4 regions of the Neobacillus phoenicis genome follow, and region 4 is predicted to be linked to each of the others. Evidence: riboswitches for the same ligand, from Rfam matches in the RefSeq annotation. Region 4 holds a riboswitch; each other region holds the start of a gene.
The links. A riboswitch is a leader RNA that binds a small molecule or an ion and turns the genes downstream of it on or off. The one in region 4 is predicted to bind S-adenosylmethionine.
Positions count from the first base shown of each region.

Region 1: linked by a shared signal. The riboswitch ahead of AA0X95_RS25275 (sugar ABC transporter substrate-binding protein) and the one ahead of metK (methionine adenosyltransferase) in region 4 are both predicted to bind S-adenosylmethionine.
Region 2: linked by a shared signal. The riboswitch ahead of mtnK (S-methyl-5-thioribose kinase) and the one ahead of metK (methionine adenosyltransferase) in region 4 are both predicted to bind S-adenosylmethionine.
Region 3: linked by a shared signal. The riboswitch ahead of AA0X95_RS06050 (methionine ABC transporter ATP-binding protein) and the one ahead of metK (methionine adenosyltransferase) in region 4 are both predicted to bind S-adenosylmethionine.

Region 1 covers NZ_CP154847.1:4,943,081-4,950,684, reverse strand. The annotation lists gene AA0X95_RS25280 (MFS transporter) at 148-1,362, opposite strand; SAM riboswitch class I at 1,594-1,702, shown strand; gene AA0X95_RS25275 (sugar ABC transporter substrate-binding protein) at 1,832-2,941, shown strand; partial or broken gene AA0X95_RS25270 (ATP-binding cassette domain-containing protein) at 3,014-3,523, shown strand; gene AA0X95_RS25265 (ATP-binding cassette domain-containing protein) at 3,665-4,516, shown strand; gene AA0X95_RS25260 (ABC transporter permease) at 4,518-5,519, shown strand; gene AA0X95_RS25255 (alpha/beta hydrolase) at 5,699-6,448, shown strand; gene AA0X95_RS25250 (hypothetical protein) at 6,651-6,881, shown strand; gene AA0X95_RS25245 (PadR family transcriptional regulator) at 7,094-7,604, shown strand, end outside.
Region 2 covers NZ_CP154847.1:4,335,066-4,342,669, forward strand. The annotation lists gene AA0X95_RS22245 (pyridoxal phosphate-dependent aminotransferase) at 1-1,172, opposite strand, end outside; gene AA0X95_RS22250 (carbon-nitrogen family hydrolase) at 1,293-2,078, shown strand; SAM riboswitch class I at 2,185-2,341, shown strand; gene mtnK (S-methyl-5-thioribose kinase) at 2,441-3,625, shown strand; gene AA0X95_RS22260 (metalloregulator ArsR/SmtB family transcription factor) at 4,080-4,664, opposite strand; gene AA0X95_RS22265 (thiamine pyrophosphate-dependent enzyme) at 4,793-7,087, opposite strand; gene AA0X95_RS22270 (2-oxoacid:acceptor oxidoreductase family protein) at 7,087-7,604, opposite strand, start outside.
Region 3 covers NZ_CP154847.1:1,136,309-1,143,912, forward strand. The annotation lists gene AA0X95_RS06030 (sensor histidine kinase) at 1-588, shown strand, start outside; gene AA0X95_RS06035 (ABC transporter ATP-binding protein) at 788-1,726, shown strand; gene AA0X95_RS06040 (ABC transporter permease) at 1,745-2,857, shown strand; gene AA0X95_RS06045 (ABC transporter permease) at 2,858-4,003, shown strand; SAM riboswitch class I at 4,189-4,294, shown strand; gene AA0X95_RS06050 (methionine ABC transporter ATP-binding protein) at 4,433-5,446, shown strand; gene AA0X95_RS06055 (methionine ABC transporter permease) at 5,436-6,110, shown strand; gene AA0X95_RS06060 (MetQ/NlpA family ABC transporter substrate-binding protein) at 6,129-6,959, shown strand; gene AA0X95_RS06065 (D-lyxose/D-mannose family sugar isomerase) at 7,047-7,589, opposite strand.
Region 4 covers NZ_CP154847.1:1,762,503-1,770,106, reverse strand. The annotation lists gene asnB (asparagine synthase (glutamine-hydrolyzing)) at 42-1,946, opposite strand; gene metK (methionine adenosyltransferase) at 2,203-3,405, opposite strand; SAM riboswitch class I at 3,684-3,832, opposite strand; gene pckA (phosphoenolpyruvate carboxykinase (ATP)) at 4,019-5,605, shown strand; gene AA0X95_RS09100 (hypothetical protein) at 5,621-6,583, opposite strand; gene AA0X95_RS09095 (RNA polymerase sigma factor) at 6,564-7,088, opposite strand; gene AA0X95_RS09090 (DUF2584 domain-containing protein) at 7,200-7,442, opposite strand; gene AA0X95_RS09085 (alpha/beta hydrolase family protein) at 7,480-7,604, opposite strand, start outside.

The DNA of each region.
Region 1 (7,604 bases), 2.2 Mb from region 4:
AACAAAACAAAAACCCCACTCATGAATGAGTAGGGCACACAAATGAAACAGTAATTCAAATGGTAGAGTTATTGTATCATATATTTTGGAAATAACCTAATTTATTTCTACAAAGGTTTTGGTAACTTTTGTATATTGAATAAGTTATTAAGCTGTATGTTTTACAAGTTTCGGATGTCGGAGCAATGATACGAGCAAAATCAGTCCACTCATAATTAATAAGACACTGGTGCTAATGAAAACGGCGGAAAAGCCGAAATAGCCAGAAAGAAAGCCCCCCAACATGGGCCCAATGATGTTACCGAGAAATCTTAGACTATTGTTATAGCCCAGGACCTCGCCTTGCATGGTAATCGGAGCTTCCTGGCGGATATAAGCAATCCTGACAGGAATGATTCCGCCGATGGTCACACCTAAGGCAATACGGATGATGACAAGCTGCCAAAGACTTGTCACGATCGCTCCTGGTAAATAAACTAACCCTGCTAAAAATAGAAGGATGACTAATATTTTGATATAACCATATTTATCTGCAATCTTTCCCCAGTTCCGTGACATGAGTAAGTTGCCTATTCCTGCTGCGGAAAAAGCAATCCCTGAATAAAAAGCAACATTGTTTGGCCCATGTAAATCACTTACAAATAACGACAGGATTGGTTGAATGCTGAAATGGGCGATTTGTACAAGGGATGAAATAAGTAATACGGTTAATAAAACAGGATTTCGTAGGATGTGTTTGATAACCTCTTTACTGGAATAGTGTGATTTGGTGCCCTTTGTTGGTTCTATCAGAAATTCCTTCGTTGCGATAACAAGAATCCCAGAGATGAATATGGAAATAGAAGTCCATTTAAAGGTGGTCGCATAGCCGAGGGTATCGGCTAAAATTCCTCCAAGCATGGGGCCTAACAACGAGCCCGTAATACTTCCTGTTTGTAATGTCCCTAGGACACGACCAGCAATCTCTTTTGGTGTTTGCGTGGAGATGAATGCCTGTGACATAGGGATAAAACCTGAGAAAAAGCCCATTAAAAACCGTAGTAAGAGTAGCTGCCAGACTGAATGAACAAATCCCATTAAAAAGATAGATACAGCCATCCCTAATCCACAAATGATAAGTATCTTTTTCCGACCATAGCGATCTCCAATCTTCCCCCAAACCGGTGAAAAAAGAAAGGCAGAAACAAAGGTGATCCCAAAAGTAATGCCCGACCAATGCTGGACATATTTCTCAGAAAAGTCTCCAAACGTTTCAATATACAGCGAAATAAACGGCATGACCATCGTCATACTACCGGCAACGAAGAAGTTGGCAAACCACATAATTAGTAAATTACGCTTTGCGCTTTCCTGCTTATTCATGGAAGATAACACTTCTTTCTGCAATTTATTTCGGTTTCCTAAATATAATCATACCGAAATTTCATAGGAGAATAAAGCAATAACTGGTTTTAGTTTTAATAACAGTTTTCCCCATTCTGTTCAATGTGATTAAAAAGGAGTTATTACTTTATTAAAAATATTTAAAATACTATTGACAACTTGTTGATGTGAGTTTAAATTTAGTTTATTACTTTAAATCAATAATACGTTCTCTTATCAAGAGTGGCAGAGGGACTGGCCCGATGACGCCCAGCAACCGTTCCAAAAAAGGAATTGGTGCTAAATCCTGCAAAACATCTAATGTTTTGAGAGATAAGAGAGGAGTAGTCCAACATATGTGATGAAACCTCTCTTTTCTGGAGAGGTTTTTTATTTTTTCAAAAAAGAAAACTTCTCCAATGGGAATAGTTTATTTTGGTAAGAAAGACAAAAAGGGGGAGCTTTTATCATGAAAAAAAATATTTTCAAAAGTGCGCTTGTTTCTGCATTAGCTGCAAGCCTGCTACTCACGGGGTGTGCTTCAGGGGGAGAAACGAAGAAAGCAAGCGGAAATAAAAATGTATCACTTGAAGGCGTACCAGAACAATTTAAGGGCGATCAATTGAAAATTAAGGTCATTCGAAAAATTGGCGGTGATGACCACACTGCTCAATTCTTAGCAGGAGCAAAAGAAGAGGGAGAAGCTTTAGGATTGCAAGTGGATGTGTTTACTGCGAACGGTGATACAGCAAAATTCCATGATGCTATAAATCAGGCGTTAGATCAGGATTATGATGGATTCATAATTTCACATGGTGATGATGATGCGACGGTGAACGATGTAAAGAAGATCGTTGAAAAAGGAAAAAGCGTGGTTACATTTGACTCTAATCCAAAGTTGGCTGAAGTGGAGGGAGTAACACTTACATCACAGGATGACGAAGCATTGGCAACTTTAGCACTGGATCAGCTTGTAAAGGATACGAAAGGCAAAGCCAATATTGCATACCTTTGGGTTGACGGTTTTCCGCCAATGGTTAGACGAAACAAAGTGTACCAAGATGTACTTTCAAAAAATCCTGGAATTAAAGAAGTGGAACGTTTCGGTGTAGCTGCTGCAGATACCAGTGTTCAAACACAAAACGCCGTAGCTGCTATGTTAAATAAATATCCAAAAGGAAAGTTGGATGCCATCTTTGCTACTTGGGATGCCTTTGCTATTGGTGCGGCACGAGCTCTAAAAGAGGCGGGCCGTGAAGAAATAAAAATTTATGGTATTGATGTTTCAAATGCGGACCTTCAAGAGATTCAAAGAAAAGGTAGTGCTTGGAAATACACAGCAGCCGTAGATCCTAAACTAATTGGTGCGGTGGATTTGAGATTGCTTGCTAAAAAACTAGCAGGTGAAGAAACACCACAAACCTATGATTTACAGGCTTCTCTAGTTTCACAAGACAATCTTCAAAAGTCTAAGGATCCTGTTAACATGGTTAATCTATCAAAAATTATTTCAGGATGGGGCCAATCAGATGCATTCGAAGAAGATTGGATGAAAACATTAAAAAAATATAATAAATAATTAATGGGTACTATAAGCACTCTCTTTTTCACTTGATTAAGAGAGTGTTTGCTTGATAGGGGGAACAATTTCATGCAGTCAACATTGGAAATGAAAACTATAACGATTGAATTTCCAGGGGTGAAAGCTTTAAATCAGGTTCATTTTTCAACAAAGACGGGAACGATTCAGGCATTGATTGGAGCAAATGGTGCAGGGAAATCAACTCTAATGAAAGTCCTCTCAGGGGCTTATAATCATTATACCGGTGAGATTGTGCTAGACGGGAAATCTTTGAACATTCGATCACCAAAAGATGCCCAGGATGCGGGCATACAGATTGTCTATCAAGAAGTCGATACCGCACTTATTCCTAATTTAACGGTTGCCGAAAATATCATGTTGATGGACACGGTTCATCAAATGGGAAAAAAGCAGTGGATGAACTGGAAGACTCTTCATCAAAAAGCAGCACAAATCCTGGCTGATATGAATATTTCACTTTCTACGAAAAAGCTTGTGAGTGAACTTTCTCTAGCAGAAAAGCAAATGATTCTCATTGCTAGAGCTGTCTCGAATCGGTGTAAGTATCTGATTCTAGATGAACCAACTGCACCCTTAAGCCATACTGAAACGACCGAGCTTTTTCGGATTGCCCGCGAATTAAAGAGACAAAATGTCGGGATTATTTTTATTTCTCACCGCCTGCCAGAGATTTTTGAAATCTGCGATGAAATTACAGTCATGAGAAATGGAGAATTCGTTGTAAAAGAGAATATTTCAGAGACAACACAGAATCAAGTGGTGGAGCACATGCTGGGCCAAAAACTGGAGGAACAGTTTCCGAAAAAAAATACGAGAATTGGAACCACAGTACTTGAAGTGAAGGGACTTTCAGATAGAAGTAAAATAAAAGATTTACATTTACATGTGAAATCCGGAGAAATCGTTGGAGTAGCTGGGCTAGTCGGTGCTGGAAAAACCGAGCTGTGCAAGGCGCTTTTTGGTTCTGAAAAATTAACTGGAGGAGAAGTCCTTCTTAATGGTGTTAAACTAACTTTGAATAGCCCATATGATGCGGTGAAAAATGGCATGGCATTAGTGCCTGAAGAACGCAGGAAGGAAGGAATTCTTGTCCTTGAATCAGTGGAATCCAATTTGACAGCGGCTAATCTGGGCAGTTTTACAAACGTATTTAGCTTTTTAAATAGAAAGAAAGAAAAGGAAACAGCCAAGCAGCTGATTAGCCGGCTTGGAATTAAAACACCTTCTGAAGAAACGAAGGTTCAGAATCTATCTGGAGGAAATCAGCAGAAGGTCGCAATAGGAAAGTGGCTGGTATCTGAGGCCGATGTCTATATTTTTGATGAACCAACCAAAGGCGTGGATGTTGGTGCAAAAAAAGATATTTTTGAACTAATCACGGAATTGGCAAGCAGAGGTAAATCGATTATTTACGCTTCTTCTGAACTATCAGAGATTATGGGAATTACGGATCGAGTCTACATTCTCTATGATGGACAATCAATAAAGGAGTTAGAGACGAACCGAACAAACGAGGAAGAACTTTTATTTTATTCCACAGGGGGCAGATAAAATGGAGACAAATATTACAGCAAAGAATCAGACCCCAACAAAAAAAGCATTTGAACTTTTTCAATTTTTTTATAAATACGGGACCATTATCACGATTCTTGCACTTATCATTATTTTTTCAGTAGCAAATCCTACCTTTATTCAGGGCAGTAATATTGTCAATATCCTCCGGTCGATTTCGATTGTGACGATTATTGCTATTGGTATTACCATTTCATTATCTGTAGATGGATTCGATTTATCAGTAGGCTCGGTAGCTTCGTTATCGAATGCCATCGTCATTTCTATGTTTGTTTGGTTTTCTCAAAATACCGTAATAGCGATTATCTCTGCAATTGGTGCCTCATTAATTGTAGGCGCTTTGAACTCATTCATGATTGTAAAGTTACGAATTCCAGACATGCTAATGACGTTAGCAACGATGTTTATTATTCAAGGGACAGCACTTACTTATACAAAAGGCGCAACTGTTTCCCAAAACATGGTGATGCCTGATGGATCTATGGCAACGGGATTAATCAGTCCATTTTTTGCAAAAATTGGTGCGGTGCCATGGATTATTATCATCATGGCTATAACCGTGATTCTTGTGCATATCTTTCTGACTTATACCAAGCATGGTCGTTACATGTATGTGATTGGCGGAAACAAAGAGGCTGCAAGACTTTCAGGGATCCCTGTCAATAAATATAAAGTAGCGGCTTATTTACTCTCTGCTTTGTTTGCATCAATCGGCGGAATTGTTCTGGCATCTAGGGTTATGACCTCAGAAATTAACTCCGGGGCACCATACCTCATGGATTCAGTTGCTGCAGCCTTTATCGGATTTTCAGTTCTTGGTGCCGGTAAACCGAATGCATTTGGTACCTTTATCGGAGCTGTATTAATTGGTATTCTGCAAAATGGCCTTGTCATGATGTCTGTACCGTATTATGCCATGGATATTGTAAAAGGAACGGTTCTAGCGTTTGCCTTAGCTATTACTTATTACAAACAGAAATAAAATAATAGACACCTATTCACATTGTGGATAGGTTATTTTTTTATGATCAAGGATATCAACAAATAATGTAGTTTTTATTAACAATATCCACTAGAAAATCACTTATTCACAGGCAGGTAATTATTTAATGGAAGCGAATACATCTTAAGTGAGGAAAATAATGTGATGGAGGGAAAAGTATGACCAGCAAATATCCAATATTAGAAGGTGCAGAACCGTTTTACTTTGAGGGAAGCAATGTTGGAATTTTAGTATCACATGGGTTTACAGGTAGCACCCAAAGTATGCGGCCACTAGGAGAGGCATACGCGAAAGCTGGGTACACGGTATGTGGACCGCGGCTCAAAGGTCATGGAACACACTATGAAGAAATGGAACAAACCACCTATCAGGATTGGATTTCTTCTATTGAAGAAGGATTCCTATGGTTAAAAGAACGCTGCGATACGATTTTTGTCACCGGGCTTTCGATGGGGGGAACTTTGACTCTTTATATGGCTGAAAAGTATCCTGAGATTCAAGCGATTATTCCAATTAACGCAGCTGTGGATATTCCAGAAATGGCACCTGTCCGGCAGTTAGAAGGGGTAAGGTTTTTAGATGCGATTGGGTCTGATATTAAAAAAGCAGATGTGAAGGAATTAGCTTATGAAAAGACTCCTGTTCAATCAATTAAGGAAATCCTAACGTTTATGGAGCAGGTAAAAGCAGACCTTCATAAAATTACTTGTCCAGCATTGATTTTTGTATCGGAAGAGGATCATGTCGTGCCGCCTAATAATTCACAGATGATATATGATAGCATTCGATCTTCAATAAAAGAGATTCATCATATGAAGGAGAGCTATCATGTTGCGACACTTGATAACGACCAAGCGTTTATTATAGAAGAAACATTAAACTTCATAAAAAAAATCAGTGAAAAGTAGACGTAGATGCCTTCTACATTGACTTTCTCGCTTATTTATTAGTGAAAAGTAGAAGTAGGAGCCATCTACATCGACATTCTCGGTAATTTTTATGTAAAAAGTAGACGTAGGAATCTACTACATCGACATTCTTGCTTCCTAAGGAGACATTTTTTTGTCTTCTTTTTTTATTATATGGAACAATAAAGTAAGGAGGGATGTTATGGAACACTGCGATGCGTTTTTGAGAAGTAAGAATTGGCTTGATAATGATTTAGATTCCAGGTACATAAATGTGAATCATCCTTACGCTATCTTAATATCAGAGGATGAGGGGCAGATTACGCTAAGAGGTAATACAGGATTTGATAATGGTCAAAATGGGGAGGAGATATATAGTTTTACCTCTTTGGGAGAACTGCAGGAGTGGTTTGAAAACAATATTGGAGAGTGAGCTCGCGCTGAAATCGATGGTAAATTTACCATCGGTTTTTTATTTTTTGTCATGCATGAAGATGGATGGTTCGGCTAGGGACGGTTACGGGTCAGCAGCTGCAACTTAAGTGCCTATTTTTAAATAAATTGATAAAAATACCCAATTTTTATATTGACATCGTTTATATTAACAATGATAATATAAACATAAATAATATGAGGTGATTCAAAATGAACATACAAGACGTAATCCTAGGCTTTTTATATGACGAGCCAATGAGCGGCTATGATATAAAGCAAATGATGGAGAACTCCATTTCTTACTTTTTCGATGCTTCCTTCGGGGCAATCTATCCAGCACTAAGAAAAATGGAAAAAGAAGGGCTAGTGGAAAAACAAATCATCCAGCAAGACGGTAAGCCAAACAAAAACCTATTTGTAATCACAGAAAGTGGAAAGGAACAATTTCAAACGTATCTAAACAGCCCGATCAACCCCACTGTGACAAGATCAGATATCCTGATCCGCATCTTTTTCGGACGATTTACCACAAAAGAAAAGGTAATGGAATGGCTGCTAGAAGAAAGAGGAAAGAACCAAGAGATGTACGATAATTTAACTAGAATTGCTAATTTGTATCCAAACATGGAACCCAATAAAAGATTTACCTTAGAGTTTGGAATCCGACAGGCAGAAATGATTTTGGGAATGGTCGACGAAGAACTAAAAAAGTTAAATGATA
Region 2 (7,604 bases), 2.6 Mb from region 4:
TTGAACATTTCTAAACAACTAATTCTTCTGACAGCTTCAGCTAACCGTTCTTCGGATGATAATAAGCCCACACGTACAAAGCCTTCACCATATTCACCAAAACCAATACCTGGTGCGACCATAATATGTGCTTGCTCAAGTAGAATTTCAGCAAACTGTCCAGATGTGTACCCAGAAGGTACCTTAAGCCATGCAAAAAAAGAACCCTTTGGTGCGGTTACATCCCATCCTATCGATCGAAGTCCTTTAATTAATACATTTCTTCTTCGCTCATATAGTTCATTCAATTCTCTAACACATTCTTGTGACGCAATTAAGGCTGTAGCAGCCGCTTCTTGAACCGCTCCGAACAAACTTACATACAGATGATCCTGTAGGAGTTCAATCGCAGAAATCACACTTTCATTACCTACTGCAAATCCTACACGCCAGCCAGCCATATTGTAGGTTTTAGATAAAGTATAAATTTCGATTCCTACTTCTTTAGCCCCTTCGGTTTCTAGGAAGCTTATCGGTCTCTGACCGTCGAAACCAATGGCACCGTAAGCAAAATCGTGAACAACGCAAATATTTTGATCGTTTGCCAGTTTCACAGTTTCTTTGAAAAATTCTTCAGTGGCCACAGCACCGGTAGGATTATTGGGGTAATTCAAAAACATTACCTTTGCTTTTAATAACGATTCGGAAGAAAGTTCGGTGTAGTCAGGTAAAAATGCATTTTCCTCCCTCAATGGCATGGTAACCATTTCCGCTTTTGCCAGAGCCACACCTGACCAATAATCTGGATAACCGGGATCTGGTACAAGAATGGTATCCCCTGGATTCAACAAGCACTGTGGAATTTCTACAAGCCCTGCTTTTCCTCCAAAAAGGATAGCCACTTCCTTATCAGGATTGATCGTTACTCCATACTCTCTCAAGTAAAAATCAGCTGCTGCCTGTTTTAAATATCTATGCCCCTGAAACGGAGAATATTTGTGATTGATGGGATTAGCTGCCGCCTCCTGTAATTTTGACACGATATGCTCTGGTGTCGGCTGATCTGGATTTCCTTGTCCTAAATTTATCACGTCATGCCCTTCGGCAATATACTCTCCAACCTTCTTTACAAGGCCTGCAAAAAATTGTTTTGGCAGACTATTTAATAGCTCTGATGGTGGAAATTGTTTCATCACTCTCTCACCTGCTTATTCATTACAAATTTTTGTTGAAATTCTAGTCACAAATGATATAACTTTTATAACAGCTTGTAAAGAAAAAATTCTGATATTTCGAACCGGAGGGAAAATTCTTTGAAATTAAACATATCTTGTATACAAATGGATATCGCCTTTGGTAATCCATATGAAAACTATCATTCTGCTGAAAGACTGATTGAAAAAGCAATGGAAACGAAGCCTGACATTCTCGTCTTACCTGAACTCTGGACTACCGGATATGACTTAACACGGCTTGATGAAATTGCAGATGACCAAGCGATACAAACGATTCAGTTTCTACAGGAGGCAGCAAAAAAATACCAAGTTCATTTCGTTGGAGGATCCGTTGCAGCCCGCAATGATAGCGGAGTAAAAAATACTTTGATTATCATTAACAACGAAGGCCAGTTGGTTCATCAATATAGTAAATTGCATTTATTCAAGCTTATGGATGAGCACCTTTATTTAGAGGCAGGTACAGAAAAAGGCCTATTCCAATTAGAAAATCGTCAGTTTGCGGGAGTCATTTGTTATGATATCCGTTTTCCTGAATGGATACGTACCCATACTTCACTTGGTGCTGAAGCACTATTTGTGGTCGCAGAATGGCCTGAACCACGTTTAGCACATTGGCGGGCCTTGTTAATATCTCGAGCAATTGAAAATCAATGTTATGTTGTTGCCTGCAACCGGTCTGGAAGTGATCCAAATAATAAATTTGCTGGTCACAGTATGATTATTGACCCTTGGGGAGAAGTGATTGCTGAAGCTGAGGATGAAGAGGAAATCCTATCTGCAGAATTAAACATGGACCTAGTTAAAGGTATACGCAAACAAATCCCTATTTTCGCAGATAGAAAGCCAGAATACTATCGTTAGAAGTTTCAAATTTAAAAATTAATAATATTTTCAAAATTTTATTGACACCTATCTTTTTATCCTGTTATAGTTTTTATCATACTGAAAAAATAGAATATTAGATTTACTCTTATCATGAGCTGGCTGAGGGATTTGGCCCTTTGAAGCCCAGCAACCGACCTTAACCCATCAAACGGGCGCTTTAATTATATTTCCTCAGGGGAATTCCCTACAAGGCACGGTGCTAATTCCAACAGAAGGATGTCCTTTCTGAGAGATAAGAGGTGCGAAGAAACATACATCTTCTAGCCTCTTTCAGACAAGAAAGAGGCTTTTTTGTGCGAAAAGTACAACAGAGCCTCCAAATTAAGGAGGTATTTATTATGAGTCTACTAAAACAGACAACGTACAAACCATTAACTGAAGCAACTGCAATCGAATTAGCAATTAATTTAAATATTTTCTCTGAAAAAGCAAACCTATCTTGTAAGGAAATTGGTGATGGCAATCTTAACCTTGTATTCCACTTGGTTGATCAAGAATCAGGAAAAAGTATCATTATCAAACAAGCTCTACCTTATGCAAAGGTCGTGGGTGAAAGCTGGCCACTAACACTTAAACGGGCGAAAATTGAAGCTGAAGCCTTAAAAAATTTTGGTCAAATTGCTCCAAATTTCGTACCAAAGGTATATTACACAGATGATGTTTTAGCTGTAACTGTAATGGAGGACTTATCCCATCTCTTAATTGCTAGAACAGGTTTTATTAAAGGTGCGACCTATCCTCTCATTTCTAAGCATTTAGGTGAGTATCTGGCTAGAACTTTATTTTTCACCTCAGATTATGCGCTAACTCCAGCGGAGAAAAAGGCAAAAGTTCAGCAATTTATTAACCCAGAGCTATGCAAGATTACTGAGGATTTAATTTTTACAGATCCATTTTTTGACGCAGAAACAAATGAATTTGAATCTGGGTTGCGTCCAGTAGTGGAAGATCTTTGGCAGGATGATGAGCTAAAGTTTCATGTTAATGTTTTGAAAAGAAGCTTCCTAAACGAGGCTGAATCACTTCTTCATGGCGACTTGCATACAGGAAGTGTCTTTGCTGACGATTCCGAAACAAAAGTAATTGACCCTGAATTTGCTTTTTACGGACCTGCTGGATTTGACATTGGTCAAGTTTTTGCTAATTTACTCTTCCAAGTCATTGTGAACGTGCCAAAACGTGAACTGTTTTTAACTCATATTGAAACTGTTTGGAATGTCTTTGAAGAGCACTATTCACAATTATGGAATACAGAAAACAAAGAACCATTAGCTAAGACCCCTTCATTCCTACGCTTTCAGCTGGCTAAATTCTTTGAGGATACAATCGGATTTGCTGGATGCGAGTTGATCAGAAGAACCATCGGCCTCGCCCATGTATCAGATTTGGATGGAATTGAGGATGAGCAGACAAGATTGGCAGCTAAGCGCCATTCTTTAGAACTTGGAAAAATCCTTGTAAAACAGAGAAAAGAAATAAAAGACCTCACTGCGTTCATTCGTACAGTTAGAGAAGGACTCTAGGAAACGGAATCCGATATGGGTTCAAAAAGGTCAGTCACATATGTTTCAGGCGTGAATTCACATAAGAATTCACGCTTTGATTCTTTTTATACATCAACTAGAATTCTACTATTAATGAAGGACAAAACTCTTAAGATTGCTTATGATCTGTCCTTCATAACTCTGATGAAGGACAAAACTTCATTAAATTACATAAAAAATGTCCTTCATAACACCTATGAAAGACAAAACTTCATTTAATTACATAAAAAATGTCCTTCATAACACCTATGAAAGACATAACTTCATTAAATTACATAAAAAATGGCCTTCATAACACCTATGAAAGACAAAACTTCATTTAATTACATAAAAAATGTCCTTCATAACACCTATGAAAGACATAACTTCATTAAATTACATAAAAAATGGCCTTCATAACACCTATGAGGGACAAACTCATTCACCCTCCTTTTTATTGTGGTTTTGCCCACATTTCTTCTGGGTTTAGTTCGTATATACTGTTTTCCCGATACATGTAATGATTTACTATGAATTCCCGACGTATGGTAGCATAATCATCATGGAATTGTTTGATATACTCGTTTAGTTCTTTTTCTTCATATTTTTTGCCTGCTTTTAGTCCCTTAACGATATGTTCAAAAACGATTAATTTCTTCTTCCTTTGAGCAGGAATGCTTTTTAATTTCCCATCTTTAGTAAAGAAATTCTCCAATACTTTTTGTCTCTCTAAACTAGATTCCACCATGTTCCCCAGCTCCTCTCCTCTTTTTTCAAGTAATTCCGTTAATACCTGTGCTTGTTGTTTAATCATGGATTCATTTAAATAGAAGTAAATCGTATTTTTATCTCTTCTTTCATATACCACATGAATTTCTCTCAGTTTTTTCAAATGATGTGTGATGGTTGGTGCTGTTAGACCTAGTTTACCTGCGATCGCCTGACCATGAAGAGGACCCTTAGCTAAAAGAGCAACGATCCTCACTCTCGTTGGATCACCCATTGTTTTATAAAACGCGACTAAACGGTTTAGCTGCATCATCGTATACACCTCTAATTTTGATATTCATCTAATTAGATATATATCAAACTTTAATTTTTCTGTCAATAAGAATATCAAAAGAAAAAGCAAAGTGCACAGAAAGCACTTTGCTTTTTCTATAAAACTTATAACATTGGACTTTCGTGTTTAGCTTTTAAACGCTGCCATCTTTTTTCTACTTCTGCTTCAAAATCTTCTAATATTGGCTTGTTTTCATCTTTTAGCAAATGTTTGGTTTTACCCATATATTTTAACCAATCAGCTAGTGGAATTCGTTTGTTCTTTTCTTCTGGGTTATACGTAATGTTTGTAACCCCTTGCTCTACTTCATAAAGTGGGAAGAAGCAGGAATTTACTGCCGTTTCAACGATTGTTGTACCGTAACGGTCATCAGATTTCCAGTTAAGCGGACAAGTGATTAGAAGCTTTCCATACACAGTTCCTACATTTTGCGCATACCACTGTGCTTTTGCTCCCTTCTTGATAAGGTCTTGTGGAAACGCCTCTGAACCTGTGAATACGTAAGGAATATTTGTTGAAGCCATAATTTGTGCTGTGTCCTTATGATGGAAGGCTTTTCCTCTCTGTGTCTTACCAACTCCAGAAGTACTTGTCATATGGCCAATTGGTGTAGAATAGGACATTTGAGAGCCTGTATTCATGTAACCTTCATTATCATATTCGAGCATAATCAATTTATGTTCACGAAGAGCAGTACCGATTGCAGATCCCATTCCGATGTCCATACCGCCATCTCCTGTAATCATAACAAACGTAGCATCATCTGATACTTGAATCTCCCCACGGCGTTTTAATTCCATGAAAGCCTCCACGGTACCTGATAAGGTTGCAGCACCATTTTGGAACAAGTTGTGCATCATCGTTTGCTTATGAGATGTATGCGGATAAGCTGTTGTTGTAACATAAGCACAACCTGTTTGGAATAGAGTAACAATATCTCCTTCAATCCCTTTGAAGAATAGCTCAAGTCCGGCAAAAATTCCACATCCAGGACAAGCTCCATGACCAGAAGCGATTCTCTTTGGTTTACCAGTAAGAGCTCGAAGCGGTGGGATTTTCACTTTTAACTTATTGGTTTCCTCATCCATTTTCACATCGATTAAACCTGATTTATACACATCTCCATGTTGCGGTAAAATAACCGGCTTAAGAATCTTTTCAGTGTTACCTGGAATATGGCCATAGTAATCAAATGGTTTTTCGGCGTAGCCTTTCTCCATCGTATCGATAGCCATTTCAAAGAACTTCTCAGCATCACTAGCATAGAAGTCTTTTCCTCCAAGACCGAAAACACGACTTAAAACAATCGTTTGGTTATTACGGTCATCTTGAAGAGCTGATTTCACTTCATGTGTTAAATTCGGACCATTAGCTCCATATGAATCGGCACGTTCCCCAATTAATAAGGATTTCACGTTTTTAAGAGCTTCACGAATTTCCTTCGCAGGGAATGGGCGGATAATATTCGGACTAATGACTCCTGCCTTAATTCCCTTTGCACGAAGCTGATCAACGACATCCTTAGCTGATTCAGCAGCGGAATTTAATAAGAATAACGCCACTTCTGCATCTTCCATATTATATAGGTCAAGGACTGGATATTCTCTACCAGATAGTTTCGAATATTCAGCAGCTACTTCTTTAAATACCTCACCAGCATTATACATGGCTTCGGATTGTTGGAAGTGATTATTAATAAAATCATCACCACTCATATGCGCACCAATGGTAACTGGTTTTTTAGGGTCTCTAGCAAAATTGTAATCCGTTGGGCACTCTCCAACAAATTGTTGAACAACACGGCGGTCCTTGAAGAATTCTACCCTCCGCTTTTGATGTGAAGTGAAGAATCCATCATACGCTACAATAACTGGTAAGCGTACCTTCGAATGCTCGGCAATTTTCAGTGCCATAATATTCATATCATAGACAGCTTGCGGTGTTTTGGCTGTTAAAATAACCCAGCCAGTGTTTAATGCATAATAAAGGTCAGAGTGGTCACCTCTAATATCTAGTGGACCGCTGACAGAACGTGTAACTAAATTCATTACCATTGGGAAACGTGTTCCTGATTGTACAGGAAGCTGTTCAATCATATATAGTAATCCATTTGCACTCGTTGCATTAAAAACACGGGCGCCTGTAGCAGCAGCGCCGTAGCAAATACCAGCTGAACCATGCTCACCATCTGCAGGGATTAATTTGATATCATGCTCGCCACGAGTCTTCATTTGGTCTAGGAATTGCGCTACCTCCGTAGAAGGTGTAATTGGGAAATACCCCATGATATGATAGTTGATTTGAGCAGCAGCCATGGCAGCCATTTCATTACCTGATTCAAAAGTTGAAATTTGTTCTGCCATCGCTTGAGTTGTTAATTTATCTTCTAAAGTTGCCATTAGAAACTACCTCCTGTAACATAAGGAAAGTTTTGCTTCACGCGGTTAGCGTCTGCATACCCAATCATTTCACGAAGATCACCAAGCGCATCTGTTGGACAAGCCTCCACGCATTTTAAACAGCCTTTGCAATATTGATAATCAATTCCCTTAAGGAACATTTGCTTTCGGCCACGCTTATCTTCTCCCTCTTCCCAAACGAAACAGAAATCTGGACATACGTTATCGCAGGCAGCACAATGTATGCATTTTTCTTGCTGGAATTCTGGAAGGAAACCTTGACGGGAACCACTTAAATCTTTAAAAATACTATTTGCCTGTGAAACTAGAACTCCTCCGATTTCCTGAGTTGTATACCCTAGCATCGGAAGTGGACGAGTGAAGGCTTTACCTTCCGCCCCTTCTGGAACTTCGTAGGTTTTAAATTTCACTTCATTATATCCACGATCAAACGTACGAATATTTGGTTCAACAAGATGCGGATATTTCTTTGTAAATGTTTTACGTATAACATCTC
Region 3 (7,604 bases), 630 kb from region 4:
TTAGAAGAGCGGAATCGAATTTCACAGGAGATTCACGATAAAATCGGCCACTCGATGACCGGGGCTCTTTTTCAAATGGAAGCGGCGAAACGCTTGATGGAGACCGACCAGTCAAAAGCCACCGAACTATTGCAAAACGCCATCAATATCTCCAAGGAGGGGATTGAAAATATTCGAATGACGTTAAAAAATATGAAGCCCCCAACCGAGCAGGTGGGAATTAACCGGACGAAGCTCTTAATCGACGATTTTAACGCCAAGCAATCCATCAAAACTGTCCTTACCTATGAAGGCAATTTGGATCTCATCACGCCGATTCAGTGGAAAATTATCCATGAGAATGTCACGGAGGCATTAACGAATGCCATGAAGTATTCTGGGTCCACGCTTGCTTCGGTGGATGTCAAAGTGTTAAACAAAATCATTCGCGTCGAAGTAAAGGACAATGGAGTTGGAACGGAGATAATCAAGAAGGGTCTTGGGATTATTGGGATGGAAGAGAGGACGGCTACTGTGAATGGAAAAATTATCGTTGACAGCACGCATGGTTTTTCGGTCACCACCTTGTTGCCGATCGCACCAGCATAGGGTTTTTCGCACAAAACCTGGTTGCCAATCACACCCCCATGATGTTCTTCACACAAGACAACGTTGCCCAATCCGTCACCATGACCATCTCACACGAAAAACATGAAGATTCTCATGTAAAAAGAATGAACGATTGCACTTATGCAGGTTCATTCTTTTTTTTATACTTGAACTATACAAGGGAACAGGGGTGAACACGATGAACGTGTTGGAAATTAGAAACTTAACGAAGAAATTCAGTGATTTTATTGCTGTCGACCATATGAGCTTATCTGTAAAAGAAGGAGAAATCTTTGGGTTCCTCGGATCCAATGGAGCGGGGAAAAGTACGACGATTAACATGATTGCCGGTCTCTTGCGCAGCAACGAGGGTACGATTACGATCCTTGGCAAGGATACGGTGAAGCACAGCCGTTACGCCAAAATGAATATCGGAATGGTGCCGCAGGACCTCGCTATTTACGAGGACATGACGGCCTATGAGAATGTGAAATTCTTTGCCGGACTGTACGGTTTGCGCGGGGCCGAGTTAAAAGAGCGAGTGGAGGAAGCCTTAGAATTTGTCGGACTACAAGACCGCCATAAAAGTTATCCGAAAAGTTTTTCCGGCGGGATGAAACGCCGCTTAAATATTGCCTGCGCCATTGCTCATCGGCCAAAGCTGATTATCATGGATGAGCCAACCGTGGGTATCGATCCACAATCGCGCAATTACATCCTCAATTCGGTCCGCAAGCTAAATGAGATGGGCTGTACGATTATTTACACCAGCCACTATATGGAGGAAGTAGAAGAAATCTGCACGCAAATTGCCATCATCGACCATGGGAAAATCATTGCAGAAGGCACGAAGGAACAGCTGAAATCCATTATCACCAATACAAAGGATTTATGGATAGAGGTCAAATCAACGGAACACGTGAACGTTCAGGCCATTAAGGAAATTAAAGGTGTCGAAGCCGTTACGGTGGACGAAAACTTTATCAAAATTAACTCGGATACAGGCGTGAACAACTTAAATCAAATTATGGAACACTTTATGAGTCAGCACATCGAAATCCGTTCATTGCAGGAAAAAGCGCCGAACTTAGAAACCGTCTTTTTAACGTTAACAGGCAGGAATTTAAGGGACCAATAAGGAAAGGAGGGGACGGCCATGAACATTATCAGTATGGCTTGGAAAGGAATTAAATCAGATTTTCGTGATAGAAGAACCTTGTTTTTTATGCTCCTCTTTCCGATTGTCTTGATGCTTGTGCTGGGTACGGCACTGTCGAACACGTTTACGACCAGTATTCCTGTGGATGATCTCCACGTGTTATACACGGATACAACAAAGGGAGAGAACTTTCAGCCGTTCGTTACGGAGGTCAAAAAGTCGGGTGTTCATTTTAAAAAAGTCACCGATGAATCCAAGGCGAAAAAAGACGTGCAGCAAAGTAAAGTGGATGGCTATGTCAAGGTAACTGATGAGGGTGTACAGTTGTATCTCAATAATGGCAGCAGCATCGAAGGAAACATCCTTCAAGGTATGCTTTCTGCTTATGTGGATCAATACAATATTGCTACTGAAATCATGAAGACGGCACCGGATAAAATGGAAGCAGCGTTTTCTCGCGACAGCCAAGCGAATTTTATCAAAGAAACTTCGCTTCAACCGGATAAGCAGCCGAGTTCGATGGACTATTACGCGATTGTGATTACGACAATGATTATCCTGTACGGAGCGATGTCGGCCAGTTCGTTAATTGTGGAAGAACGAGTGAGAGGGACAGCCAATCGTCTAATTGCCTCTCCGATTAGAAAGAGTGAAATTTTTATCGGAAAAGTACTTGGAAGTCTTGTCAGCAGTAGTTTATCTGCCTTGCTGGTGGTTCAGCTGAGCAAGCTGTTATTCCATGCGAATTGGGGCGATCATGAAGGACTGGTTTACCTGGTTCTTTTGACAGAAATTATTTTTGCGGTGAGCTTAGGGATTGGAATCAGCTTTTTGGCAAAAACACATGCCGCTCCAAAAGTGATCATTACACTCGTTGCCCAGTTATCCTCCTTCTTTGGCGGGTCCTATTTAAGGATTGTGAATCCTGAGGGTTTCTTCAAATTTATTACGGAGCTTTCTCCCCTTACTTGGATGAACAACGGGCTAATGAAATTAATTTATGCGAATGACCTATCTGCGGCCATCCCTGCAATCACGATCAACATGGCTGGGTCACTCCTCTTTTTAGTAATAGCGGTTATCTCTTTAAAACGACGGGAGGGGCTATAAATGAAAGATATCCTCTGGTTAATTCAAAACACATTAAGTATGACGTTTCGCAAACGAAAAAATGTAATCATGTTCTTGTTAATGCCTTTGGTGGGAATTTTCATTGCCCTTCTTGCCTATGGCGGAAATCAAACACCGACCCTAACGGTGGGCGTCGTGAATCAAGACAAGGGTGAGATCACGGACGATACGATTCAATTTCTCAAGGGGTTAGAGAATGTGAAGGTATCCGAGGTGGAGGCAGCAGAGGGTAAGTCGCAGATTACATCCGGCAAGCTAGACTCTGTGATTACCTTTGAAAAAGGATTCTCAGAAAGCGTGCTGAAGGGTTCGCCTGACCATATTGAGATTAGCTCCATAAAAGGGGCTGCGGTGACAGGATTCGTGAAGTCCTATTTATATCAATATATCAATAATGTAGCAACGATCAGTCGTGCGGCGGACGGAAATCAGCCGAAGTTCGAACAGATGGTGAAGGACTATCAGCAAAGCGGATATAAGCTTGCGACCCATTCGGTGGAAGATGCTTCAAAAAATAAGCTTATGACCAACCAAGCGATTGGGTTCCTGATTATGATCATGATGATGTCGGCAGTTAATCTATCTGAGATTATTTTGTTGGAAAAAGAACAGCGGACGTATTACCGCTTATTATCGACACCGATCAATGCGAGGAAGTATTTATTCGCGAATGTGGTCGTGAATATGATTGTGATGACGATCCAGGTGTTAATCACGTTAACCATTATGAGAACGGTCTTTGATATGGGCGTGAATGTGTCCATTTGGGAAGCCGCGTTTGTTATGATTCTCTTTTCCTTGATTTCTGTCGGCTTGTCATTAGTGATTATTTCTTTCGCCAACAACCGAAGTGCGGCGGGCGCATTGCAAAACTTAGTGATCACTCCAACTGTCATGCTGTCCGGCTGCTTCTGGCCAGTTGAAGTCATGCCGAAATCCTTGCAAAAAATCGCTGAATTCCTGCCGCAGCGCTGGACACTAGACACACTCACTAAATTGCAGGAAGGAAGCACCTTCAGCGGCCTGTACCTACACTACATCATCCTATTCGCCTTTGCAGCTGCCTTCTTCCTGATCGCCGTGTATCGGTTCAGCAGAAACAACACCACACAGAACTTTATCTAAAAGAGCGGGGACAGTCCCCCGGCGCTTTAGCGCAACGGGGGACTGTCCCCCAAATTTTTTTTTGACGCCCTAAATAGTTGATATAATAATAATGGAAACACTTACAATGGTAGAATATTATTTTTTGACGATTGACAATATAGGAATAGATTAGTAATATCAAAAATATTAAAAAAAACTAATAATTCTTATCGAGAGTGACCGAGGGACTTGGCCCTATGACGTCCGGCAACCCCCTAACCGGGAAGGTGCCAATTCCAGCAGAATGAACTTCATTCTGAAAGATAAGCTTGAAATAATCGTTTGTATTTCGATGCTCCTTTCAGATGAAAGGGGCATTTTTTGTATGGAAAAAGACCAACTGGGTCATAGCAAGCTTACTAGACAAACATTATCTTAAAATATCATTTATAAAAAGAGGACATCATTATGATTGAAATTCGTCAGTTAACAAAAGAATATAAAACAAAAAATGGCACGGTCAAGGGAGTGGATGACGTTTCTTTAACGGTTCAACGAGGCGAAATCTATGGCATCGTCGGCTACTCAGGTGCGGGTAAAAGCTCGTTACTCCGTTGCATCAACCTATTGGAGCGGCCCACTTCAGGCAGCATTACTGTCGACGGAACAGACCTTACTTCCTTAAAAGGGGAAAAGCTCCGCTTAGCCCGCCTAAAGATTGGCATGATTTTTCAACACTTTTATCTTATCAGCCAGAAGACAGTGTATGAGAACATTGCTTTTTCACTGAAAGCAGCCAACTATCCGAAGAATGAAATCAGCACCCGTGTCATGGAATTACTAGAAACGGTGGGACTTGCGGATAAGCGCGATGTGTATCCAGCCCAGCTGAGTGGAGGGCAAAAGCAACGGGTAGGAATTGCTCGGGCACTCGCCAATAATCCATCGGTTTTACTTTGTGATGAAGCAACCTCCGCCCTTGATCCGACCACAACCAAGTCGATCTTGAATCTATTAAAAAGGATCAACAGGGAGCTTAACATTACAATTATTTTGATCACACATGAGATGGATGTAGTCAAAGAAATTTGCCACCGGATGGCGATCATGCAAGACGGCAAGGTCATTGAAGAGGGTGCGGTGTATGACATTTTCGCCAACCCTCGAGCAGAATTAACCAAGGAGTTTATTGATAGTGTAGTATCTTTTGATATTCCAGAAGCAATTCTATCTAGCTGTGAAGGACCCATTATCAAGGTGTTGTTTAAAGGAAAAGTTGCCGGAGAGGGGGTCATTTCCGATATGCTGCAGAAATTCAGCGTAAAAGGAAATTTCCTGCATGGTTCGATTGAATACATTCAGGAACTGCCCTTGGGTATTTTCATTATGGAACTGAAGGGTAAGAAGGAAGAAGTTTTATCCGCACTTCAATACATCGAAGACCGGGCAGCGCAAGTGGAGGTGTTACGTAATGGGCTTTGATTTTCAGCATCTGGTGGAGTTAATTCCAGATATCAATACTGCTTTTATGCAAACGATTTATATGATTGTGATTTCCTTAGCGATTAGCATCGTCATTGGCCTTCCAGTGGGAATCCTATTATTTGTCACAGACAAAGGCTTGTTTTTACAAAATCGCTTGATTCAAGTGATCATGGGATTCTTGGTGAACTTGATCCGTTCGATTCCATTTATTATATTGCTGGTGGCGCTAATTCCATTAACCAACTTCATCGTTGGTTCGACGATTGGTCCAACAGCAGCAAGTGTTTCGCTATCGGTGGCGGCGATTCCGTTCTTTGCCCGAATTGTTGAAACGGCATTAAGGGAAATTGACAAGGGGGTCATCGAAGCAGCGATTGCTGCGGGAGCAACGCCAACCATGATTATTAAGGATGTCCTGCTCCTTGAAGCGAGATCAGGAATCATCTCTGGTATTACGTTGACCCTTATTAGTTTAATTGGATTCTCGGCGATGGCCGGTACAGTCGGCGGAGGCGGAATTGGAGATTTAGCGATTCGCTTTGGGTATTACCGCTATGACAATACCATCATGATTGCCACTGTCGTTATATTAATTATTTTAGTTCAGGTTATTCAACTGCTTGGTGATTACATTGCCAAAGTTGTCGATAAAAGAAGATAAAGAAAGAAGGAAAAAGTCATGAAAAAATGGTTTTTAGCAATGGTGTTAGTTTTACTCGTAGGTGCGTTAGCAGCATGCGGCAGCAGTTCAGAAAGCAAAGACAAAGCAGAGGCAAAATCAAAGGACATCAAATTAGGGGCAACTGCTGGTCCGTATAGCGATATGTTGAAGGAAGCAATTGTTCCTGGGTTAGAAAAGAAGGGCTACAAAGTGGAGATTGTGGAATTCAGCGATTATATCCAACCAAACAAAGCGTTAGATAATGGGGATATCCAAGCAAACCTATTCCAGCATTCTATCTATCTAAAGAATTTTGCGAAGGAAAACAATATGAAGTTGTCTACATTGATTTCTGTACCAACTGCACCAATGGGGCTTTACTCAAAGAAATACAAATCACTGGATGAAGTAAAAGACGGAGCAACCGTTACGCTTCCAAATGATCCAACAAATGCGGCTCGTGCCTTAAATACGCTTCGTGATGAAGGCTTAATTAAAATCAACGAAAGTGCCGACCCGTTAAAAGTTTCTGAGAAGGACATTGTTGAAAATAAGAAAAACCTGAAGTTCCAGGCGATTGAAGCAGGACAGCTACCTCGATCTGTGGACAGTGTCGATTTAGCCGCAGTTCCTGGTAACTTCGCATTAGCGGCAAAAATGAACTTACTTGATGCATTAGCACTTGAAAACATGCTTGATTCGTATCGTAATATTGTAGCGGTGAAAACAGAAAACAAAGATTCTCAACTTGCAAAAGATATTAAAGAAGTTGTGGAATCTGCAGACTTTGAAAAAGTTATCGATGAGAAGTTCAAGGGCTTTGGGAAGCCGGAGTGGATGAAGAAATAGGGGAACGAAAAAAGACGCTGAAAAAAGCGTCTTTTTTTAATAAAAGAGTGGCTAACCCCAATTAAAAACTCTGGGGTTAGCTACATTCTAGTTTTCAACAACAGGTATTCTCTTAATCTCTGGATCTATAAAGATATCGTATTCATCTAAGCTTTTTGTAGAGAACTCTGAAACTACTGCTCCTTCTGGACCGGCTTGGAACCAGTGTGGTGTATTAGGTAATAGGGTGTATTGTTGTCCTGGCTTTAGTTCAATTTCATTCCAAACGGTAAAGTATTCTTCTTTATCTTCAGGAATTGTTGCCTGGGGATTGTCAGCTTTCACACCTGGCACATATAAGTAGACCGTACCATAGCGACATCTAAAGGTTTCTTCCTTCCCTATGTATTCGCCAACAGGTGGATGGATGTGTTCAGGACATGTTTGTTTAGGTAACAGTACAAGATCTTTTGCACAGCATCGGTCCGTATTTACGTAAACAACAAGCTGTAACCCGAATTCACGAATTCTACCAAGACCAAAATCTGCCACTTCAAAGTTTTCAACTTCATCGTCTGTTAATAAAATTCCAGCTTTTTCAAGATATTTTAAACTTTCACTGCGAATTAAATCGTACTCCGCTTTTTTCATTCTACTTCCTCCTCT
Region 4 (7,604 bases):
AAAAAGGCTGACTCAATGATCAAGAGTCAGCCTCTAAACGATTAATGTTTAAGTGATTCTAAAACTCTTTTCTGTGCATAGTCACGTTGAAAAGAATAAACATCTTCAACATACACTTGATGCCACACCATAAACATAAGAACGGTCCAAATTTTACGGCTGTTGTCTGCCTTACCTTGACAGTGGTCTTCAAGCAATCGTAATACATACGCTTTATTAATTAAATGATCCGTATTACTTTCACGGATTATTTTTTTCGCCCAATCGTTCATCTCATTTTTTAGCCAATGACGGATGGGAACAGGGAATCCAAGCTTCTTACGGGTAAGAACATGCTCCGGAACAACCCCTTCAGCTGCCTTGCGCAAGATATATTTTGTTGTGCCGTTAGCTGTTTTCAAGCTTGTCGGAATTTTAGAAGCTACTTCAAAAACGGCCTTATCCAAAAACGGGACACGAAGCTCTAACGAATGAGCCATAGTCATTTTATCCGCTTTTAGAAGAATGTCGCCTCTCATCCATGTATGGATATCAATATATTGCATTCGATCCACTGGATCATAGCCTCTAGATTCCGCATAAAGAGGATTAGTAATGTCTGTATACTTTAGTCCTTCATGGTAAACATTCAATAAATCACGTTTTTCTTCTTCTGTAAACATTTTGGCATTTCCGATGTAACGCTCTTCCATAGGAGTTACACCACGCTCAATGAAGCTCTTTCCTTTTGTTCCTTCTGGCATCATATTGGCAATTCCTTTGAGAAGGACTTTCCCTACTCGAGGAATTTTGTTGAAAATCTCTAAATCTTGTGGCTCACGGTAGATGTTATAGCCGCCAAATAATTCATCAGCGCCCTCACCTGAGAGAACAACGGTTACGTGTTTTCTAGCTTCGCGAGCAACAAAGTAAAGTGGTACGCAGGCAGGATCAGCTAGGGGGTCATCCATATGCCACATAATTTTGGGAATTTCATTCATATATTCTTCAGGAGTAATCACATAGCTGATATTTTCCACACCCAGTTTCTCCGCTGTTTCTTTTGCCACATCAATTTCACTGAAGCCATTTTGTTCAAAACCAACAGAGAAGGTTTTGATGGCAGGATGAAACTCTTTTGCAATAGAAGCAATAATAGAAGAATCGATACCACCAGATAGGAAGGAACCTACCGGTACATCACTGCGCATATGCTTTTCGACTGAATCGAATAAAATATCACGAATTTCTTTTGTAAAGTCACTTTCAGATTTTTGAACAGGACTAAAATGTGCCTTCCAATAGCGCTTGATTTCCATTGGTGAGCCAATTTTTTTTGTGAAATAATGACCAGGCTCAAGCTTTTTAATTCCTTCTGATAAGGTATTTGGTTCAGGAACAAATTGATACGTTAAATAATGCTGCAGAGAATCATAGTCTAAAACATCATTTTCAAGTGCAAGCAAGATACTTTTCTTTTCTGAAGCAAAGAAGGTCTTCTCACCGTCTTGTAAATAAAAGAATGGTTTGATACCGAATGGATCACGTGCTCCAAATAATTTTTGCTCTTGTTTATCCCATATGACAAAAGCAAACATTCCACGCAGCTTTTCTACAGCTTTCTCTTTTAAATGACTGTATAAGGCAATAATAACCTCAGTATCAGAGCTCGTTGCAAACGAAAGGCCCTCTTTTACCAATTCCTCACGAAGCTCGACATAGTTATACACTTCACCATTAAAAATAATCCAGTAACGTTCGTTTTCATATGTTAATGGCTGATGCCCACTCTCAATATCAATAATACTTAAGCGGCGGAATCCAAATTGAATATGTTCATCATAATAAAAACCATCATCATCTGGTCCGCGATGGGTAATGATATCGTTCATATTTTTAAATTGTTGTTTTTGTTCATCACTATAGTTTTGTGTTTTGTCGTGTACACAACCGATAAAACCACACATTATGTACCTCACCTACTCCAATCTAAATTAAACATTCTCTAAAAAACATCTCTATAATACTACCACTTTTTTATTAAAATAACACTGTGAACTTATAGGTAATTTTCGTACCATCATTTTTCACTTCTTTTGACCTACGTAAACATTTTATTCCAATAACCAATTACGTACCAACCATTTAGACGAAAAAAGAAAAAGAGAGTTACATTTAAAATGCAACTCCCTTCTATATAAGGTATTCGCTTGCGAATGGTTTTTAGCGATTTGCTGCTTGTTCTTTTAATGCGTCTGCTTTGTCTGTACGCTCCCAAGGAAGATCCACATCTGTACGGCCAAAATGTCCGTAAGCTGCTGTCTGCTTGTAGATAGGACGGCGAAGGTTCAACATATTAATGATACCAGCTGGGCGTAGATCAAAGTTTTGTTCTACTAATTCAACTAATACATCTTCATTTACTTTGCCAGTGCCAAACGTATCAACAGAAATGGAAACCGGTCTTGCTACACCGATTGCGTAAGCAAGTTGAACTTCACACTTCTCAGCAAGTCCTGCAGCAACGATATTCTTTGCTACATAACGTGCTGCATACGCTGCAGAACGGTCAACCTTTGTAGGATCCTTACCAGAGAATGCGCCACCGCCGTGACGTGCATAGCCACCGTAAGTATCAACAATGATTTTACGGCCTGTTAAACCTGCATCCCCTTGTGGTCCACCGATTACGAAACGGCCTGTTGGGTTAATGAAGTATTTTGTATTTTCATCGATTAATTCTTGTGGAACAACCGGATTGATTACATACTCTTTCAGATTACGTTGAATCTGTTCTAATGTAACTTCAGGATGGTGTTGAGTAGAAATAACTATTGTATCAATACGAACTGGTTTGTCGTTCTCATCATATTCAACTGTTACTTGTGTCTTACCATCTGGACGTAGGTAAGGAAGAATCTCTTCTTTACGAACTTCTGTTAAACGGCGTGCAAGCTTGTGCGCAAGTGAAATTGGAAGCGGCATAAGCTCCTTTGTTTCATTACATGCAAAACCAAACATTAAACCTTGGTCACCTGCACCAATTGCTTCAATTTGCTCATCTGACATTTGGCCTTCACGAGCTTCAAGTGCTTGGTCAACACCCATCGCGATGTCAGGAGACTGTTCATCGATAGAAGTTAAAACGGCACATGTTTCGGAGTCAAATCCGTATTTTGCACGATTGTAGCCAATGCTTTTAATTGTTTCACGAACAATTTTTGGAATGTCCACGTAAGTTGAAGTAGTAATCTCGCCAGCAACCAAAACTAAACCAGTTGTAACTGAAGTTTCAGCAGCAACACGTGCATTAGCATCTTTTGCTAAAATAGCATCTAAAATAGAATCAGAAATTTGGTCACAGATTTTATCGGGATGACCTTCAGTTACTGATTCAGAAGTGAACAAACGACGTTTTGTTGACATCTGAATTCCTCCTATATAGTGAGATAAGTGAGGTTATCTGTGTGGGTATGTAATGACCTTGCCGTTTAACCTCGGGTTGATACGGAACTCATTCCCTTAGTAGTATGAAATAAATACGGGGTTTTTATTAATTAAACAATATTCTGTCTGCAATAACCCCATAGAAAATTCTAACGATGGAATAAAAAGAAGCGATTCTAAAGCACGAAAACAATACAAACAAAAAACCTTTCCATCTCTGAGGAAAGGTTGATAGCAAAAGTTTTGCGCGCCTTTCACTCTTATCGTTCAAGGCTAGGCCTTGCTTCAGGTTTAGCACCTTTGCCCGAAAAAATAATAATAGAAGAAAATCTACTACTATCTTGCTTTTCGTTTGCAGGTTGCTGGGTTTCATTGGGCCTGTCCCTCCACCAGCTCGGGATAAGAGAGTATCCGTTCAAGGGTAAATCATAACCTACACTGTCGAACTATGTCAATGCATTTTTTTAGAAATTTAAATTCTAATTCATACAACCTATTTTTCATTAATTAGTATAGATTATTTGAATAAATGTGTTATACTTTTTAATAAGTTATTACCATTAAAAACATGGATAAAGGAAGGTTGCAGTAGATGAATTCTGTTCATATTCCCAATGACTTAAAACAAATGTTATCAGAAAGTAATGTCCACGTGCAATTATCAGTTCCCCAGTTAGTAGAAAAGATCTTATGTCGTAACGAAGGTTCTTTAACTTCGACTGGCGCTGTAAGCGTTTCAACTGGTAAATATACAGGCCGCTCACCTCAAGATAAATTCGTTGTGATGGAAGAGTCCACAAAGGATAAGATTGCTTGGGGTTCGTTGAATCAACCTATATCTGAAGAAATATTTACAAAACTTTATCAAAAAGTCTTAAATTATTTAAAACAACAAGAAGAGATTTTTGTTTTTAAAGGCTTTGCAGGGGCAGATAAAAAATCCCGCTTACCTATTCAAGTAGTGAATGAATTTGCCTGGCACAATCTCTTTGTTCATCAACTATTTATACGTCCATCAGAAGATGAATTGCTATCACATGACCCAGGATTTACAGTAATTTCAGCACCTAATTTTAAGGCAGATCCTAACGTCGATGGAACCAATTCAGAAACCTTTATCATCATCTCATTCGAACGTCGCATTGTTCTCATCGGTGGGACTGAATATGCAGGTGAAATGAAAAAGTCCATTTTTTCCGTAATGAATTATTTATTACCGGAAAACAATATTTTCTCCATGCACTGTTCTGCAAATGTAGGAATTGAGGGAGATGTCGCTCTATTCTTTGGTCTATCAGGAACAGGGAAAACTACTTTATCAGCTGATCCAAATCGCCGTTTGATTGGTGATGATGAGCACGGTTGGTCCTCAAACGGTGTCTTTAATATCGAGGGAGGGTGCTATGCGAAATGCATCAATCTTTCTAGGGAGAAAGAACCGCAAATTTTTGATGCCATTCGTTTTGGAACCGTTCTTGAAAATGTAACGCTAAACCTAGAATCGCGGGTCCCTGATTATGATGACGGAACATTAACAGAGAATACTAGGGCAGCATATCCAATCGATGCCATTGATAATATTGCCAAACCAAGTATTGCCGGACACCCGAATACGATTGTCTTCTTAACTGCAGACGCGTTCGGGGTATTACCTCCTATCTCAAAACTTACGAAAGAACAGGCTATGTATCACTTTTTAAGTGGGTATACGTCTAAGCTTGCCGGGACGGAACGTGGTGTAACCTCTCCTGAGGCAACGTTCTCAACCTGCTTTGGTGCACCATTTTTACCACTTCCTGCAACTCGCTATGCTGATATGCTCGGTGAAAAAATTCTTGAGCATAATGCCAACGTATTCCTTGTGAATACAGGATGGACTGGCGGAGAATATGGAGTTGGAAGCAGAATGAAGCTTGCTTACACAAGAGCCATGATTCAAGCCGCACTAGAAGGCGAATTAAATCATGTTGAGACAACAAAAGATGAGATCTTCGGTTTAAATATTCCACTTCATATTGCGGGTGTTCCTGATGAAGTGTTACAGCCAAGTAAAACTTGGGCAGACCCAGATGCCTATGAAAAGAAAGCAAAAGAACTTGCAGCAAAGTTCCGCGAAAACTTCAAAAAATTCACGGACGTTTCAGAAGAAATCGAACTTAAAGGCGGACCGATTGCTTAACACGACAAGCCCATATCATTCATTTGATATGGGCTTTTTAACTTCTACAGCTTCCGATTGTTGTAAGGCACTAAACCGGAATTTGCCGCTTTTTTTAATTTGGAAATCACCTGTATATATAGAAATTTTTCTACCGTCAGTTGTTGTGTAGTCTGTTTTTTCTTTAAATGTAAAGGTAGTTACTTCAGCATTATCTAATTGAAATAACTCTAGTTCGATTTCAGGTGGAAGATTGTCACCTTCTACTTCAATCACAGCATCCTCATAAAAACCAGCGTATAAATCTTCTTGTGAGATCATTAAGGTAGAATTCCCTATTTTAATATAAGGTTCTTTCACATAGATGGAGAATGTACCTACCATTTTATTTCCAGCAGTAAAGGTAAGGTTGTATACGCCAGAATAATTAAATGGCTCAAAACTTGTCATGGCATGGCCATCAGACCCATACATACCACCAGATATTACGGTTGTCGCTAGATGTTCCTTTGCACCTGTTTTTACATGGACAGCATCCACTTTAAGTGGCTTATTAGCAAAATCCTTCTCGTAATCTCCCCATAAATAAATCATGATTTTAGAAACAGAGCGCTTATCTTTCGCAATCCATTCCGTTGGTGCCAACAAACTGACTTTATTAGGAATGCCGTAATTACTGTCTACATAATGTGCACCGTTCTCATCCATCAGCGCAAAGTAATCCCCCTGTTCAACATGATTACTCGTTTCCCCTTTCGATCCTGTTCGAACAGCATCGTTCTCCTTACTACTCGAAAAATATAGAATCGGGGCAATTAGGACCAGGATTAACACGGCAGCCAACGCTGCAAATCTTTGAAAATGAATAGGACTCCGCTGTTTCCGACTGCCTGCCTCACCAAGAACTTTTAACATTTCCGTTCTCTGCCTCGTGGTTAACTCATGCTTAGGGAAATCCGCCATCACTTTCAGTAGCTCTTTATCCGATAATTGACTCAAACTGCTCCCCCTCCTTCAGTCGCTCATTTAGTTTTTTGACAGCTCGATAAAAAGTCACATTCACTTTATTTTCTGACCACCCTAGAACCTGCCCCGCTTCTTGTGAAGACAACTCACTAATTCCCCTAAGTAGGATGACATCCCGATAGTTGGGTTTTAAAGCATTAATGGCCTCATATAAATGGGTATATTCCATTTTCTTAACTACTTTCTCTTCTGCTCCTTGTTCCTGAAGTTTGGGTGATTCAACATCTATCAATTGTTTCAATCTGTTCCAGACCGATTTCTTTCGATAAAAATCAATAGCCGTATTGCGAGCTATTGAGATCAGCCATGTTTTGGGACTGGATTCATTTTTAAAACGGTTTATAGCTCTAATCGCCCGCAAGAATGTCTCTTGGACCAAGTCCTCGACATCGGTGGTACCGGTATAATAAACAAGATAATTTGTGACATCCTTTTCGTAGTCGATGAACCATTTCTCTATTTGATGGGTCCGCTCCAACCAAAATCCCCCTTTCTCTGTCTAACATTTTTGTTAACTACTAATAAGACGTATCTTCCAATCTTTTCTTACACTTTTTTCAAAAAAAAAAGCAGGTATCTTATTACCTGCTTAATTCGTTGAGTTTAACGAAACTAATTGATATGTAATTGTGGTAATGCCCTGCTGCCACTCCACTTTTTTGATTACAGCTGTTCCGCTTGAATCGCTGTCCATCGTTTTTCTCACATCAATGGGAATGTCAATCGGATAGAGTCTGTAGCCTTCTTTTTCCATTACAAAAAGATTTTCCTCGACCCTTTTCTCTCTACCCTTTGTTACAATCATCGTATTTAACTCAAGGGGCATACCCATGGCAATCCGCTCCTCTGCTTATATTAAATTTATTTTATCATCTTTCGCCTTGCCTTTTCATCCATTTTGTGGCATCTTTCACTACTTTTCTATTTACTGCAGGTGGAAAATAGTGTGTGAACTCATCAAAATACCAACATTCGACTGGTTTGTTTAAGCTTT